3 linked regions of the Thiocapsa rosea genome follow. The protein of the gene in region 1 interacts with the protein of each later gene in a pairwise test. Links are inferred from orthologs where the notes say so. Each region holds a gene or a part of one and is shown on either strand. Other genes may lie near its edges.

What was found. The genes of interacting proteins can lie anywhere in the genome.
Region 2: the proteins of rne (region 1) and BDD21_RS05355 interact in binary tests that used the Escherichia coli proteins (3 or more experiments, as listed by UniProt). The link is inferred for Thiocapsa rosea from one-to-one orthologs.
Region 3: the proteins of rne (region 1) and BDD21_RS00775 interact in binary tests that used the Escherichia coli proteins (3 or more experiments, as listed by UniProt). The link is inferred for Thiocapsa rosea from one-to-one orthologs.

What each region holds. Positions count from the first base shown.
Region 1 is NZ_RBXL01000001.1:3,504,930-3,511,364, forward strand. What follows is about bases 922-4,837. They hold rne (ribonuclease E), read right to left. Parts: upstream 4,479-4,837; coding sequence 1,122-4,478; downstream 922-1,121. Also shown: BDD21_RS15820 (sulfotransferase), read right to left, coding at 1-914; BDD21_RS15830 (RluA family pseudouridine synthase), read left to right, coding at 5,317-6,315; BDD21_RS15835 (HAD-IA family hydrolase), read left to right, coding at 6,312-6,435. UniProt on the Escherichia coli protein: Endoribonuclease that plays a central role in RNA processing and decay. Required for the maturation of 5S and 16S rRNAs and the majority of tRNAs. Also involved in the degradation of most mRNAs.
Region 2 is NZ_RBXL01000001.1:1,166,502-1,171,854, reverse strand. The notes cover bases 1,799-4,632. They hold BDD21_RS05355 (DEAD/DEAH box helicase), read left to right. Parts: upstream 1,799-2,324; coding sequence 2,325-3,941; downstream 3,942-4,632. Other genes in these bases: yrfG (GMP/IMP nucleotidase), read right to left, coding at 3,969-4,632; trxA (thioredoxin TrxA), read right to left, coding at 1,799-2,092. Also shown: BDD21_RS05370 (hypothetical protein), read right to left, coding at 1-95; transcription termination factor Rho, read right to left, coding at 290-1,546; more of trxA, read right to left, coding at 1,766-1,798; more of yrfG, read right to left, coding at 4,633-4,634; ADP compounds hydrolase NudE, read left to right, coding at 4,704-5,255.
Region 3 is NZ_RBXL01000001.1:182,451-187,778, reverse strand. The notes cover bases 722-3,530. They hold BDD21_RS00775 (DEAD/DEAH box helicase), read right to left. Parts: upstream 2,921-3,530; coding sequence 1,523-2,920; downstream 722-1,522. Other genes in these bases: BDD21_RS00770 (cobalamin B12-binding domain-containing protein), read left to right, coding at 3,015-3,530; BDD21_RS00780 (tellurite resistance TerB family protein), read left to right, coding at 722-1,248. Outside these bases: BDD21_RS00785 (ISL3 family transposase), read right to left, coding at 1-250; more of BDD21_RS00780, read left to right, coding at 436-721; more of BDD21_RS00770, read left to right, coding at 3,531-4,109; BDD21_RS00765 (GGDEF domain-containing protein), read left to right, coding at 4,106-5,104; gyrA (DNA gyrase subunit A), read left to right, coding at 5,297-5,328. UniProt on the Escherichia coli protein: DEAD-box RNA helicase involved in the assembly of the 50S ribosomal subunit at low temperature. Exhibits RNA-stimulated ATP hydrolysis and RNA unwinding activity. Acts before DeaD.

The DNA of each region.
Region 1 (6,435 bases):
CGCTCTTCGGGGAGTTCTCCCAACGCCCTTTCCAGATTCTTGTAATAGAAACCCAGTTGACCGGTCAAGCGCTCCCGGAAATCGGGGGTCGCGGACAGGACATCGAAGAAGTCGATTCCGGCCGCGAGCGAGCTCAGCTGAGACGGGAACGTGGCGTGCGGCTCGCGCAGACAGACGATGAAGCGCGCGTCGGGGAAGCGCGCCGCGAGACTGCCGGCCAGCGGGGCGAAGGCGGCGTTCTTCGACAAGAGCCGCTTCTCGGGACCATGGACGTAGAGATGTCGCTGCAGGCACCGATGATAGAAGTCCATCAGCCGTGCGCGGCGCGCCTCCGGCATGTCCTGGTCGAATAGGCCCATACGCCACAAGAGATCCGAGTGTGGGAAGGGTAGGACGAGGATGAAGCAGCACAGCACCGGCATGAGCGCGAAGTAGTCTTCTTCCGGGTCGCTCAGGCGCATGGGGTGGACGGCATCGAGGCCCTTGAAGGCGTGTCGTTCGATCCAGTCGAGCATGCGCCCGAGGGGGCGACCCACATGCGCATCGATCCGCCCGAGGCCGAGCCAGAAACGCCGTTGGGTGACCGACGGTGCGAAAAGACATTCCCAGGTCGAGAAGGTCGTCAGTGCAGTGTCGTCAGCGATGACGCGATGAAGGTGAGTGGTTCCGCTTCGGGGGACACCGAGCACGAACAGCGGCTCGCGGATCGCGACACGGCGATAACCGCGATAAAAGATCTCGTCGAGCAGGAAGCCGATCCAGTGGATCCCTTGGACAAGGGTGAAGAGCGGGATGAATCCACTCATCACCAGCATGCGTTTGGCGCTCGGCCGGGGACGGCCTGGCCCCGGCACGAATGTCCGATAGGTCAGACGGAGTAAGCCGGTCAGGCTCTCGAAAAACAGTCTGAGCATGATGACCCCGATGAGCCGGATCCTGCGTTGACGGTTTCAGACGATCTCGGTCGGTTGATCCGCGTCGACCCCGGGCGCGCATCAACCGCTGCTGCGCGGTTAAACCGCGCCCAGCGCGGTACGCGATGTTCTGGGATGAGATCGGCCCCGGCAGATTTGACGGCCGTTGGAGTCGGCGCGGTTTAAGAGATTAAAAACGATATCCTTTTAAACCGCGTCCCCGCTTTTCGGTTCGACCGGATCGGACGTCGGGGCCGCTGCCGCGGCGGGTGTCGGAGGGACAGGCTCGGGTCTCGACGTCGACCGATCGTCGGTGCCCGACGATGCAGCGCGTTCGCTCAGGACGCCTTCGGTCCCATCACGATAGGCGCCGGAACCGGCCGAGGGTTCGGTCGGCGTCCGAGGCTCGGCCGTCTCGGCGACGGGCGCCGGGCGCGGCAGCGTGGCCGTCGGCTCGCTCGTCGGGGCCGCATGCTTGACCGGCGTGACCGGCTCGCTCGCCGGGGCCTCGTGCTTGATCGGCGTGGCCGTCGGCTCGCTTGCCGGGGTCTCGTGCTTGATCGGCGCGGTCGGCTCGCTGCTCGGGGCCTCGTGCTTGATCGGCGCGGTCGGCTCGCTGCTCGGGGCCTCGTGCTTGATCGGCGCGGTCGGCTCGCTGCTCGGAGCCTCGTGCTTGATCGGTGCGGTCGGCTCGCTCGCCGGGGCCTCGTGCTTGATCGGTGTGGTCGGCTCGCTCGGCATCGATGCCTCGGTGCTCGAGTCGCCGTCCGGTCGAGGCTCAGCGCGGGTGCTTTCGCCCTGCGCGACGACTGCGCCCTCGCGGACCCGTCGGTCGGGTCTGTGCTCACGGGGTTTCGGGTCCGTCTCGGTCGATTCCGCGTGCGCCGGCTGCCGATCATGCGGTTGCGGGGGCATTTGGTCTGCTGTCGGACCCGAGGCGCCTTCGGTGCTGCCGCCCTCGTCTCCCGCGCCTTCCTTCGTCTCTGCGCCGGCCGAAGAGCGTCGGCGATTGCGGCCGCCGCGACGTCGACGCGAGGAGCGCGGCCGCTCGCCGCCCGGCGCTGCGTTGCCGTCTTGCCCCGGCTCGGCGCCGGGATCGGAGGTGTCGTCCGAGGCGTTGTCCGTACCCTCGGGTTGTTCGCCGAGGCGCGCGTCTTCGGCGCGTCCCGCCGGACGTCCGCGGTCGATCGAGTCCGTCGAGGTTGCGCCCGCTCCGCCGTTCTGCACGGCGGTCTCGCCGACGGGTGCGATCATCAGCGGATGATCCTCCGGCCGACTTCCGCGCGACGGCGCGGCGGCTCGATCGCTACTGGTCGTCGGCGTGTCGTCGCCATGACGTTCGGACCGTTGCCGACCCTCGCTGTGCTCGCCGGAGCCCTCGTCGCCGCGGGTATCTTGATCGCGCGACGCCTCGCCCGTGGGACGGCCTCCCTCGCTCGAACCGGAACTCCGTCGTCCGCGTCCGCGCGAGCCGCTCCGGCGCGAGCGTGTCTCGCCGTCGCGGCGGGCCTGGGTCTGCTCCTCGGTCTCGGGTCGCGTCGTCGGATCTGCTGCCGCGACAGCCTCGCTGCCCTGGCTGGCCTCGTTCCGGCTGCGGTTCGGCTCCGAGCGCGTCTGCTGCTCGGGTGCCGCTCGGCTGTGCCGACCCTGTTCCTGCCGCCCGCGCTCCCTTGGCGACTCGTCGCGTCGGGTCTGTGGTGGTCTGCTTTGGCTGCGGCGCTCGCCCGAATCGGCGGTGTGTCGCGGTTGCTGCGTGCGCGGCGCGGTCTCGGGCGCCGGGCGCTCGTCTGCGGGTGGCCTGTGGGTTGCAGGGACATCCGCTTCGGGCTGGCGCGGCGCAAAGAGCCCGGTCCAGATGCGTTTGAGCAGGCTTTCGGGCTCGCCGCGCTCCGCTTCGCGACGCACGGGTGTTTCGGGCTGGGGTGTCGGCGTCCAGCGTTGGGGGACCGGGGTCGCCGGCGAGACCTGCTTGACGGCCGGCTCCTCGGCCTGCACGGGTTGACCGAGCTTGGCGTAGAAGGGCGCGACCTTGGTCTCGGACGCTGCGGTCAGCTCGTAGCTCGACTGATCCGGGACGAGCTTGCCCGCGTCCTGGGTGCGTACGCGTTCGATCTGGTACTCAGGCGTTTCGAGTGCCTCGTTGGGCAGCAAGAGGACCTCGACGCCTTGGCGCTGCTCGATCTCCAGAATGCCGCGACGCTTCTCGTTGAGCAGGAAGGTCGCGACGCTCACCGGCAGCTGGGCGACGATGCGGTGGGTACTGTCCTTCATCGCCTCTTCTTCGACGATGCGCAGGATCGACAGCGCAAGCGACTCGACCCCGCGGACGGTCCCCTGACCCTTGCAGCGCGGGCAGACCTGCTGGCTCGACTCCCCGAGCGAGGGTCGCAGGCGCTGGCGCGACATCTCCAACAGACCGAAGCGCGAGATGCGGGCGACCTGCACCCGGGCGCGGTCGTGCTTGAGCGCGTCGCGCAGCCGATTCTCGACCTCGCGCTGGTTCTTCGGCGGCGTCATGTCGATGAAGTCGATGACGAAGAGTCCGCCCAGATCACGCAGACGCAGTTGGCGCGCGATCTCGTCGGCCGCTTCCAGGTTGGTGTTGAGCGCGGTCTCCTCGATATCGGCGCCCTTGGTGGCACGCGCCGAGTTGATGTCCACCGAGGTCAGCGCCTCGGTGTGGTCGATCACGATCGAGCCGCCGGAGGGCAGGCGCACCTCGCGCTGGAAGGCCGACTCGATCTGGCTCTCGATCTGATAGCGGGTGAAGAGCGGGACCTCGTCCTGGTAGAGCTTGAGCTTCTTCAGATTGCTCGGCATCACCTGGCGGATGAAGCTCTCGGCACGCTCGAAGACCGCCTTGTTGTCGATCAGGATCTCGCCGATGTCCACGCGCAGATAGTCGCGGATCGAACGGATGATGACGTCGCTCTCTTGATAGATGAGGAAGGGCGCCTTGCGGTCCTGCGCAGAGGTCTCGATCGCCTTCCAAAGCTGGAGCAGGTAGTCGAGGTCCCACTGGAGCTCCTCGACGTTCTTGCCCACGCCCGCGGTGCGCACGATCAAACCCATGTCTTCTGGGATCTCGAGCTGACTCATGGCGTCGCGCAGCTCGCTGCGATCCTGGCCCTCGATGCGTCGCGAGACCCCGCCGGCGCGCGGGTTATTGGGCATCAGCACCAGATAACGACCGGCCAGAGAGATGAAGGTGGTGAGTGCTGCCCCCTTGTTGCCGCGCTCTTCCTTGTCGATCTGAACGACGACCTCGCGGCCCTCGCGCACCGATTCCTTGATGCTGACGCGCGAGCCAGGTTTGACACTGTCGGGCTCGAAATAGGCCCGCGCGATCTCTTTGAGCGGGAGGAAGCCGTGCCGATCGGCACCGTAGTCGACGAAGGCGGCCTCGAGACTGGGCTCGACGCGGGTGATGATGCCTTTGTAGATGTTGGCCTTTTTCTGTTCTCGGCCGGGGGACTCGATATCGAGGTTGTAAAGCTGTTGACCGTCGACGGTCGCAACACGCAACTCTTCGGGCTGAGTTGCGTTGATCAGCATGCGTTTCATAGGGTTGTTTTCCGCACCACGACGCGTCTCCCGTCTGAGGGACTGCTCGCCGTGCGCCCCTGCAAACCTGCGGGCGGCTCGGCGTGTCGCCGTCGCGCCGACGAATCGGCCCGACGGCATCGACAGTGTCCGTTCAGACGGGCTCTCGGCCGATCCGGACGGGCACGCGCGTAGTCAGTAATGTTTTGTCGTCGACGAGCGCCCATTGGAGGCACTCGCACCTGATCGGCCCGCCCGGTTGGAGGGGGCCGATCTCGGGAGCGGCGAGGTCGGCGCCGGCTGCGCTGGTCTGCCGTCGTGCAGGGCGCGCGGCGCTCACAGGGTGTAGAATGCGCGGTCACCCGATAAAACGAGTCCGCGTCACCACTCGAGATCCCGCACATCGGCCTGCTCGGACATCGGATGCCGGCATGAGGGTCGGGGCCTTCCGAGCGGATGTGGCTCCACTCGCTCCGGCATCGTGACCGACCCTTGGCTGCGCTCGCCGCTCCGGGAAAAATCGCGTTTCCGCTGGCCAGCGCAAGCGTCCAAGTGTATCAGTAAACCTTATTTAGCATCAATTGAGCCACCCAGGCAGGCGCCATCATTCGTGAATCGACCTCATCCCCGTGCCGATCGCCGTCCGAACAAGCATGCCGCCGCCCGCGCAACAGGGGGGCGGGACGGCCTCCGGGGCCGCCCGGCTTCCGAGCGCGCCGGCCCCAAGAGCACTCCATCGAAGGGCTCTGAAGGCGTCGTCGCCGGTCCGAAACGCGCCGTCTTCCGAAGGGCTGACCCGAAGACGACCGGCCCCGGGAGTGGCGGACCCGGACGCACGCAGCCTAAGCGCTCCGGCCCGATGCCTGCGGTTGCCGAGCGTGCGCGTCCCGAGCCGGAGCTTCGGGATGATTCGTCCGTACGCGTGGTCTGCGTCGATGCCGAGTCCGACGGGCAGCGCATCGACAACTTTCTTCTGCGCCATCTCAAGGGCGTGCCGCGAAGCCACCTGTATCGGGTGATGCGTCGTGGCGAGGTGCGCGTCAACAAAGGTCGGGTCAAGGCCAGTCATCGGCTGCGCACGGGCGATCTGGTGCGCATCCCGCCGATGCGCACGGCCCTTGCGGAGACGCCCGTCCGGGTCCCTGTCTCGCGTCTCGCCCCGCTCGCGGAGGCGGTGCTCTACGAGGACGAGCGCCTTCTGGTCATCGACAAGCCCGCCGGCCTGGCCGTGCATGGCGGCAGCGGTCTGAGCTACGGCCTGATCGAATCGCTGCGCGAGCTGCGGCCCGGTCGCGAGCTGGAGCTGGTTCACCGTCTGGATCGCGACACCTCCGGCTGCATCCTCATCAGCAAGCGGCGCAGTGCATTGCGCGAGCTCCACGAGCTGATCCGCGAAGGCGCTATGGACAAGCGCTACATGGCCCTGATGATCGGGGAGCTGGAGCGCTCGAAGGTCGGTGTGGACGCACCGCTGAAGAAGAACGTGCTGCAGGGCGGCGAGCGGATGGTTCAAGTCGACCCGGAAGAGGGAAAACCGGCACGCACGGTGTTTCGACGTCTGGGACGCTTCCGCTCGGACGTCGGCGTGCTCACCCTGGTCGAAGCCGAGCTGATCACCGGGCGTACGCACCAGATCCGCGTCCATGCCGCTCATCTGGGAACCCCCTTGGCGGGCGACCCCAAATACGGCGACGAGAACGCGAATCGCGCCCTCAAGGCACTGGGATTGTCACGCTTGTTTTTGCACGCCTCCGCCTTGAGTTTTCAACTCGAAGCCGCCGATCGACCGCACCGTGTCGAGGCGCCCCTGCCCGATGACCTCGAGCATTTCCTGTCTGCCTTGGAGCCCGCCGCGTGACCTTCGACTTGATCGTGTTCGACTGGGACGGAACCCTGATGGATTCCGAGGCACGCATCGTCAATTGTCTTCAGGCGGCCTTCGGCGATCTCGGCCTTCCGCCGCCGGGCCGCGAGGCCG
Region 2 (5,353 bases), 2.3 Mb from region 1 along the record:
TGGCGCCGTTCATCTTCGGTCTGCCCTGGCTTAGGGGGCTTGTCCCGCTTGATGAGCGGCGGCCAGAGCGGACGCATCGGCTTCGGCGCGTACATGGCTAAACCGCGCCCCGAGCGAGCCTTGATGTCGCGTTTGAAATGGCCGTCTGGCGGACCCCGCGAGATCCGAGTCGGACACGGTTTAGAACAAAAGAAAATAAAGACTTAAGCCGCGTCGACTGCATCGGTTGTTGGTTCACGCAGGGCGTGCGGACCTGCTCAGCGCGTTTCATGTCACACCGAGACGCGGTTTAACCCTTCATGGAGGAGAAGAACTCGTCGTTGGTCTTGGTCGCCTTGAGCTTGTCGTGCAGGAATTCCATCGCGGCGAGTTCGTCCATCGGGTGCAGGATCTTGCGCAGGATCCACATCTTCTGCAATTCGGCGGGGTTCATCAGCAGCTCTTCGCGGCGCGTACCGGAGCGGTTGATGTTGATGGAAGGGAAGATGCGGCGCTCGGCGATGCGGCGATCCATGTGGATCTCCATGTTGCCGGTGCCCTTGAACTCCTCGTAGATCACATCGTCCATGCGCGAGCCGGTGTCCACAAGCGCGGTGGCCAGGATGGTAAGACTGCCGCCTTCCTCGACGTTGCGCGCGGCACCGAAGAAGCGCTTGGGCCGCTGCAGTGCATTGGCGTCGACACCGCCGGTCAGGACCTTGCCGGAGGAAGGCACGACCGTGTTGTAGGCGCGTGCGAGTCGGGTGATGGAGTCGAGCAGGATGACCACGTCGCGCTTGTGCTCGACCAGGCGCTTGGCCTTCTCGATGACCATCTCGGCAACCTGCACATGGCGTGTCGCGGGCTCGTCGAAGGTCGATGAGATGACCTCGCCGCGCACCGAGCGGGCCATCTCCGTGACCTCTTCCGGGCGCTCGTCGATCAGCAGCACGATCAGGTAGCAGTCCGGGTGATTGTGACCGATCGATTGGGCGATGTTCTGCAACATCATGGTCTTGCCGGCCTTGGGCGGCGAGACGATGAGTCCGCGCTGGCCCTTGCCGATGGGGGCTACCAGATCGATGGTCCGCGCCGTGATGTCCTCGGTGCTGCCGTTGCCGATCTCGAGGGTGAGCCGCTTGTTGGCGAACAGCGGGGTAAAGTTCTCGAAGAGGATCTTCGACTTGGCGTTTTCCGGCCGGTCGAAGTTGATGTCGTTGACCTTGAGCAGTGCGAAATAGCGCTCGCCGTCCTTGGGTGGCCGAATCTTCCCGGAGATGGTGTCGCCGGTGCGCAGTGCGAAGCGGCGGATCTGGCTGGGGGAGACATAGATGTCGTCCGGTCCGGCGAGATAGGAGGCGTCCGCGGATCTCAAGAATCCGAAGCCGTCGGTGAGGATCTCAAGCACCCCATCGCCGTAGATGTCCTCGCCGCGTTTGGCCTGCGCCTTGAGGATGGCGAAGATCAGGTCCTGTTTGCGCGACCGCCCGACGCCTTCGATCTCCATGGACTGGGCCAGTGCGACCAGCTCGGGTACGGGCGCTTTCTTTAATTCGGTTAGGTTCATCACATTTTTTGTCGTCGGCGGAGGTGAGGGGGTGTTCGGCAACGCCCCGGGGCAGGGCCCGTGTTGCGGGGGAACGCGGTTGGGGGTGGTCGCTTTACGGGGACGGGGCGCCTTGGCGGCGGCCCCTCGGGAGTGTCGATCGATGGCCATGGGTGCCGGTATCCGTTCCGGTCCGCGGGACGGCCGGGAGGTTGAACCGGATGCCGTTGTCGATGGCCGTTAGAGGTTGCTGTCGATAAAGGCCGTCAGTTGGGACTTGGACACCGCCCCGACCTTGGTGGCTTCGACCTCGCCCTGACGGAACAGCATCAGGGTCGGGATGCCGCGAATCCCGTAGCGCGGCGGGGTGTTGGGGTTCTCGTCGATGTTGAGCTTCGCGACCTTGATGCGGCCCGCGTACTCCCCGGCGATCTCGTCGAGCACGGGTGCGATCATTTTGCAGGGTCCGCACCAGTCGGCCCAGTAGTCCACGAGCACGGGTTCGAGGGATTTCAGAACCTCGTCTTCGAATGAATCATCGGTCACATGGACGATGCTATCGCTCACTGAAGTGATCTCCCATAGGGTGTTTGCGGCACGGGCGGTTGTTTCGGTATCACGTTCGGCGGATGACGGCGGAGCGGGGTCGCTGGGGCGCGGCGCGAACGGGTCGTGGAGCGGGCGGGCGAATTGGCGTTGGAATGTGCCCTTGAGTAAGATGCTATTTGATCCAAAGCGAAGAGAATTTGCAAGCCTTGCCCACTCCGCGAGGCGCGTAGCTCCAGGGACTCCCCACGTCATGACCGACAAACACCTCACTCAGACCCGCTTCGACAGCTTCGCGCTCGATCAACGGATCATCGACGGACTCGAAGAGGCGGGCTTTACCCGCTGTACCCCGATCCAGGAACAAACCCTGCCGATCGCACTGTCGGGCCGGGACGTTGCCGGTCAGGCCCAGACCGGCACCGGCAAGACCGCTGCCTTTCTGATCGTTCTGATGCAGCGCCTGCTGACCAATCCCGGACCTGCCCCTGTGCAGATCGCACGTCCGCGTGCGCTGATACTAGCCCCGACCCGCGAGCTTGCCGTGCAGATTCACCGGGATACGGAGCTACTTGCCAAGCACACGGGGTTGCGCATCGCCGTGGTCTACGGCGGAGCAGGCTATCAGGAGCAGCGCGATCAGGTTGCCGGCGGCGTCGATATCCTCATCGGCACACCTGGGCGCCTGATCGACTATTTCAAGCAAAAGGTCTTCGACCTGCAGGCGATCGAGGCGGTCGTGCTCGACGAGGCCGATCGCATGTTCGACCTCGGATTCATCAAGGATATCCGCTTCCTGCTCCGGCGGATGCCGCCGCCGGAGAACCGTCAGGGGCTCCTCTTCTCGGCGACACTCTCCTATCGCGTCACCGAGCTCGCCTACGAGCACATGAATCACCCGCAGCTCGTAAAGATCGAGACCGAGACCATCACGGCCGATCGCGTGCGCCAAAGCTGCTATATGACCTCCAACGAGGAGAAGATCGCCTTGCTGCTCGGCCTGGTCCGCGGCTGGGACGATGCGCGCATCATGGTCTTCGTCAACACCAAACGCGAGGCCGATCGCGTCTGGGGTTTTCTCCAGGGCAACGGGATCAACACCGCGGTGCTCTCCGGGGACGTGCCCCAGAAAAAGCGTCTGAAGCTCCTGAAGGACTTCACCGACGGCACGCTCCCGGTGCTGGTCGGCACGGATGTGGCCGCGCGCGGCCTGCACATCCCGGACGTGACCCATGTCGTGAACTACGATCTGCCCGAGGATCCGGAGGACTATGTCCACCGCATCGGGCGAACCGCGCGTGCCGGTGCCGCGGGCGACGCCATCGGCTTCGTCTGCGAGACCTATGCCTTCTGCCTGCCGGACATCGAGGCATTCATCGGCGCGAAGATCCCCGTCGAGCCGGTCGATCCGGCGCTGCTCGCCGAGGTGAATCCGCGCAGCCGGATGCGCCCGGACCGAGAGGATCGGTGCGAGGCGCGGCCTGCACGCGCGCCCCGTGGCGGCGGAGCCGGTGCCGGGCGCGGCGAGCGCCGTCCACGCTCGGGCGGGGAGCGTCGGTCGCCGTCCCGGTCGCCATCGCGGTCGGAGGAGGCGCAGCCGAGGGCGCCGTCCGCGGAGACTCCGGCCGAGACCCCTGTCGCGGCACCTCGCAGACAGCCCGAGATCGCTGCGCTTACGGATCCGTCGGCGGCGGCCCGGTTGGCGGTCAGCGACGCGCCGGTGATCGATAGCCCGGAGGCGGGCGCGCCGCAGACGGAGACCTCGACGGGTGAGCCGAAGAAGCGACGTCGGCGGCGTCGGGCCAAGAAACCGAGCGCAGACGGCACGAATCCGCCGACGCCTGCTCCGGCGCCCGAGCCGGTCGATTGAGCGGCGAAACCGCACCTTGTCACTCGGTCAGTCCGAATGCAGACCCGGAAGCAGATCGCCGAAGTGAGCGATCGCCGGGAAATCGGCGACCTCGCGCCTCGGACCCTTCGAGTCGGGCTCGACGACGGCGATCAACCAGCGAAATCCGAAGTCGTGCGCTGCGCGCAGGACGCTTGTGCTGTCGTCGATGAAGAGGGTCCGCTCCACGTCGAAGGGCTCGATCGCCTGAACCAGCGGCCAAAACCCCGGCGTCTCCTTGGCGACCTTCAAGTCATGCGAGCAGATGACCCGGTCGAAGTGCCCGCCGAGCCGTGTGCGCGAGAGCTTGAGCGCGAGCGCCTTCTGATGGGCGTTGGTGACGAGGACACGGCGCTTGCCGCGCCGTTCGAGTGCCTCCAAAAAGTCAAGCACGTGCGGATGGACGGCAATCAGATGCTCGACCTCCTGCTTGAGCAGGGCGATATCCAGACCGAGCTCGCGGCTCCAGTGATCGACGCAGTACCACTCGAGTGTACCCTCGACGTCGCGATAGCGGGCGAGCAGCTCGGCCTTGGCGACCTCGGGCGCGAGCCCACGGGCTTGCGCGTAGCGCGCGGGGACATGCTCGAGCCAAAAATGATTGTCGAAGTGCAGGTCGAGCAGGGTGCCGTCCATATCCAGGAAGACGGAGTCGATACGATGCCAATCGATCATGCCATGCCCCTTGTCGCCTCGTGTTTCCAGCGTCGCTTCGCAGCGACTTGACCCATCGGAGTTTCGTTCATGCTGCGCAAACCGAAAATACTGGATCGGCGGATCGTCGCCCAGAGCCGCTTGTTCCGGGTGGAGGAGGTCGATCTCGAGTTTGCGAACGGCGCGCGCCGCACCTTCGAGCGCGTGCCCGGGGGCACGGATTCGGTGATGATCGTCCCCATGCTCGACGCCGAAACCGTGCTCCTGATCCGCGAGTACGGTGCCGGCAGCGACCGCTACGAGCTCGGCCTGCCCAAGGGCGTCGTGGAGGCCGGCGAGGATCCCTTGGCCGCCGCCGATCGCGAGATCCAGGAGGAGATCGGCTACGGCGCCCGTGACCTGCGCATCATCAAACGCGTCTCGCTGGTGCCCGGCTATATCGAGCATCATAGTCTCATCGTGCTGGCGCGCGACCTCTATCCCAAGTCGCTCCCCGGCGACGAGCCGGAGCCGATCGAGGTGGTGCCTTGGAGGCTCGACGCGATCGACGCGTTGCTTGCTCGGGAGGACTTCGACGAGGCCCGGTCGGTCGCGGCCCTGTTCATCGCCTTGCGTGTTATGGGTCGCGAGCCTCGACCCTAAACCGCGCCCGACGCGATATGGGTCGTGTGTTGATTTGTCTCGGCCGCGCCGGCTCCGACAACTGTCGGCGCGGGCGCATTTTAAATACTAAAAAATTT
Region 3 (5,328 bases), 3.3 Mb from region 1 along the record:
CGGGGCAGCGATACCGTTTGGGACGAATGAGAATTTCGGTGCGATGCTCGAAGATCGACAGATGGCGCAACCGCCGTTCTTCACCGAGTCCATGCGGCTCAGTGATGCGTCGGCCGCAGCTCCGGCACTGCGTGCCCTCCTCGGTGCTGTGCACATGAATTTCCAGCACAGCGGCGTCCGTGATCTCGACGCGGTCGATGGCGATCTGCGGCAGTCCGAGCAGGCGCAGGAGTTGGCTCTGGTCAATCATCGGTTTTCCATTGAGTTAAAAGCGTTCGAATGGAAGTTTACCAAGATTGGCTGCGTAGAACACTGATTTTACTAAACTTGGCGTTCCCTGAGATCCGGGAGAGCCTGATTCCGGCCCGCGTGGATTCGCGGGAGAGAAATCCGTGCGAGCGATGACCGATCGATCCATCCCTATCGGAGAACGACATGGCCAACTTCGGCGATCTACTCGGCAGCTTCATTCAGAGCAACATGGCGCAGTCCGGCTCAGGCCGGATGGGGAACGCGCTGCAGGACCTTCAGGCAAATCTCGGCCGGATGGTCGGCGGCCAAGGTGGCCAAGGTGGCCAAGGCGGCCAGGGCGGTCAAGGCGATATGCTCGGAAGCCTCCTCGAGATGGCCAAGGGCACTCTGGGGAACGCCTCGCAGAGTCCCATGCAGGCCGGCGGGCTCGGTGCCGTACTCGGCTCGGTCTTGGGCGGCGGCGGCAAGTCCGTGAAAGGCGCGATGACGGGGGGTGCGCTGGCGATGTTGGCCGGGATCGCCTACAAGGCATTCACCGAAGCGGGTCAAGCGCCTCATGCCTCCGGGGCACCCACCGCGAGCGGAGCGTCGGAGTTGCCGTTGGGCCTCAGAGCCCCGCAAACCGCGGCGGAGGAGCAGGCCATGGAGAACACCGCGCAGTTGGTCATCAAGGGTATGATCAACATTGCCAAGTCGGATGGTCAGGTGAGCGTGGAGGAGATCCAGCGAATCGTCGGAAAGATCGAGGCCGCCGGCATGGGCGCGGACGCACAGGAGTGGTTGATGACGGAGTTGCGTCAGCCGCTGAATCTCGACGCCTTCGTGGCCGAGATCCCGAGCCAGGAGGTGGCCGCCGAGGTCTACGCGGCATCACTGCTTGCGGTCGAGGTCGACACCCCGCAGGAGCAGGACTACCTGCGCCGGTTTGCCGAGAAGGCCGGACTGCATCCGCTGGTCGTGCAGCACATCCACCAGTCGTTGGGCGTCGCGGTCTGAGAACGCCGAATCGGACCTTGCCGCGGACGTGCGGGACACGGCGCGAAACCTCGGATCTCCTGCCGTGTCGTTCCCGACCTTCGTGGCTAAGAGTGCTCGCTACCCGCGCCCGAGACCGACTCGGATGCGCACGGGTCAGGCGGTTTCTCGAGAGTTGTCATCCCGTCCGCCCATGCCAGGAAGACCTGTAGTAGTCACTGTAGGGGCGAATGAATTCGCCCTGACACGCCGGTAGATCCTTTCCTGGAAATTAGATCCTTTCCTGGAAATCACCTCAGTCCTTCGCGCCGTCGCCTTGTTCGGGTTTGGGTTGCGATTGAGCGGTCCGTCTCTTCCCGAGCGGTGCATGACCGGCCTCGACCCCGATCTCGCTTGCTGCAGGTGACTTGGGCAGGCGCCGTTTGCCGATGTTCTTGCGATCGCGCAGACGGTCTTTCGGTTTGGGCGCGACGGCCTTCGCGGTGACTGCCTTCGCACCGGTCTTTTTCGCCCCCTTCTTCGCTCCCGAGCGTTTGGTCGTCCCCCCCTTGTACGACGCCTTGAGTCCTTCGATGCTGCGACGCTCAATGCCGAGGTTCAGATACCGCTCGATGCTCTCCAGCCGATTCCATTCGGCAGCTGCGACCAGCGAGATGGCCACGCCTTGCTCCCCGGCCCGGCCGGTCCGCCCGGTGCGGTGTAGATAATCGTCCCCGCTGCGCGGCAGATCGAAGTTGATCACCCGATCAACGCCCGGGATGTCGAGCCCACGTGCGGCGACGTCGGTGGCGATCAAGACGTTGACACGACCGCTGTGCAGGAGTCCGACGACGCGGTTGCGCTCGCGCTGCTCCAGTTCGCCATGGAGCACGGCGACGCGTTGCCCTTCGCCCATCAGGACGTTGCCGAGCGCCGTTGCGCCGTCGCGGGTATTGGTGAAGACCAGCGCCTTGTCGTAGGTCTCGTTGCGGAGCAGCCAAAGGATCTGCTGCTGCTTGTGCTCCGGGCCGTCGCTCAAGATGACCTGATTCGTGATGTCGGGGTGCTGCTCGCGCACCGGATTGATGGTCAGTACGCGCGGCTCGCGCAGCAAAGGCTCGGTGATGCGGCTCAGACCCCGATGGTGCAGGGTCGCGGAGAACAACATGGACTGACGCGCCGGGTTGGTCCGAGCGATGATCGTCAGGACATCGTCGACGAAGCCCATGTCGAGCATGCGGTCGGCCTCGTCGAGAACCAGGATCTCAAGGTCGCTCAGGTCGGCCTCGCCCTTTTCCAGAAGCTCGAGCATGCGACCGGGCGTCGCCACCAGGATCTCCGGGTTCTTGCGCAAGGTCGCGATCTGGTGCGCCTTTGAATCGCCGCCCGTAATGACGCCGTTGTTCAGACGCGTATAGCTGCCCAGGCGCGTGAAATGCACATGGATCTGGCGGGCCAGCTCGCGGGTCGGTACCAATACAAGGGCGCGTGTCCCGCTGTCGGAGCGCGGCGCGCCGACCAGGCGCTCCATGATCGGCAGCAGAAAGGCGGCGGTCTTCCCCGAGCCCGTCGCGGCCGAGACCAAGAGATCCAGACCTTCCATCGCAGCCGGGATCACCTGCGCCTGGACCTCGGTCGGGGTCTCGAAACCTTCTTTTTCCAGTCCGCGCATGAGTGCGTCCGGAAGCAAAAATTCAGCAAAGTTCCTGTTCATGGGCGCAACGATACACCAAATAGTGGCCTTCGCGGCGGCGAAAAACCCAGGTGCGCTCGGTCTATACTGGATTGAACGCGTTCCGGAGACATCCATGCTTCACCTTGACCCAGGGCTTCCATCGGTTCCACGTCGCGCCGCCGACAGCTTCGATGCCAACACGGCGGCCATGGCCGGTCGCGTCTCGCAGTTGATGGCCGGCCATTCGAGATTGGACGCCTTTCTCAACGGGCTTCCCTTTCGGCTGATCGAGTCAAACCATCGCAATCACGCCGCCTTCATGTCCGAGGTCTTGAGGACCAACAACCTCAAGCTTCTCGCCGACACGCTACCCTGGGCCTATTTCGCTTATACGAATCAAGGCGTCTCGGTCGACTACTTTGCCGCCGAGCTGGAGATCTGGAGCCAGGTGATCACCGAACTCCTGCCCGGCGAGGATGCCGAGGCGATCCTGCCGATCTATCGCTGGATGTTGCGGGTGCATCCCGAGACCGTCGACGCGGCCGCGCACTACGCATCCGAAGCGGCGCCGGTGCCCGCCGATCACGCGGCGATCTATGTCGAGATCCTGGAGCGCCTGATCGCGGGCGATCATCCGGCCGTTATCGAGCGTTGTCGCGCCCTCCTGCGTGAGGGGATGTCCTTTTCCCGCCTGCTCCAATCGATCTTCTACCCGGCGATGGTGGAGATCGGCGTCCGTTGGGAGCAAGGCCGTCTTTCGGTCCTGATGGAGCACCAAGCGACCGCGATGGTGTACCGCATCCTGTCCGCCCTCTATTACGAGCAGCCCTTTCCGTCCGAAAGGCGAGGACGGGTCCTCGTGGCCTCGGTGACGGACGAATTCCATGAGCTCGGCGCATGGATGGTGACGACCTGTCTGGATCTGGACGGCTGGAATGTGACCTATCTACCGCGTGACTGTCCGCTTGAGCAGGTGGTCACGGCGGCCGTAGAGCGCACCCCGGCCTTCGTCGCACTGTCCGTCGGTATGCCCGGTCACGTGCAATCTGCACGCGAGACGGTCAGCGCCCTGCGGGAGGCCCTCGGTCCCGGATCTCCAACCAAGATCCTGGTCGGCGGGCGTGCCTTTAACAAGGCGCCTTCACTGGTCGAATCCGTCGGCGCCGACCTTTTTCTGACCGATTGCGAGGCGGCCGTGGCTTGGGCCAGAACGCTGGAGGCCACATGACAGAGCAAGCAACAACGCCATCGACGACGCTCGATCGCACGCCCGACCCGGAGTTCCTTTGGGCTTTGCAAAGCTACGTCATGGAATCGGGTCGGTTGCTCGTCGTCGAGGTCGACCGAGACGGCCGCATCATCGATTCGAACCTGACCTTTCGCTCGCGCTTCGCCGGGTTCGCAAGCGTTCGCGGCGAGCCGCTGTCACGATTTCTCAGCAGCGGGAGCGGGGAGCTGTTGGACATCGAGCCGGGTCTGCCCCGTCGCACGCCCGTTGCACGGGTCTTCCAGACCCCGCTTGGCGGCGAAACCTATCTCTTTCATGCCTACCCGAGCGGTCGGGGCATCGTGCTGATCGGCGAGCTGGCGAACGTCGCAGAAAGCGATATCGTCGAGCGGATGGGCAACCTTGCGATGGAGATGTCGCGCTTGGTTCGCGACCTGCGCAACACCAACCGCGAGCTCGTCCTCGCCAACGAAACCAATCAAGCCTTGGCGCGCACCGATCCCCTGACGAGTCTCGCCAATCGGCGTTACTTCATGGATCGTTTGGAGAACGGGATTGCGCGGGCGCGCATCGGGGGTGCGCCGCTGTCGCTGATCATGGTGGATCTGGATCACTTCAAGCAGGTCAACGACCGTTTCGGTCACGCCGGCGGCGATCTCGTCCTGGTCGCCTTCGCGGGTCTTCTGGAATCTCAGGTCAGAGGTGTGGACCTGGCCGCACGGCTCGGAGGAGAGGAGTTTGCCGTCGTCATGGCGGAAGCGGATCTGCGCGTCGCCGGGGACGTCGCCGACCGTCTGCGCATGCGTCTGGCCGACCTACGTCCGCTCGACGCGAGCTATCGGGTCACGGCGAGCTTCGGTGTTGCGGAGCGTCGTCCCGAGGAAGATGCGGATGCGCTCTTGGGGCGGGCCGACGATCTGCTGTATCTGGCGAAGCGCAGCGGACGCAATCAGGTCGTCCTCGAACCGGCCGCCGCGGTCTCCGATCGCCCCTGAAATAGGGCGCATCGGCGACAAAGTGACCGTTATGGATGGGGAAGGGTTGCCCCGCGTGGTAAACTTCACAGGCTAACCATCAGTACAATCGCGGCCCGTTACGGTGCTCCGCGCGGCACGCCTCAACGTCGGTTCACCACGCCCATGGCAGATTTCGCGAGAGAAGTTATACCCATCAATCTCGAGGACGAGATGCGTCAGTCCTACCTCGATTACGCCATGAG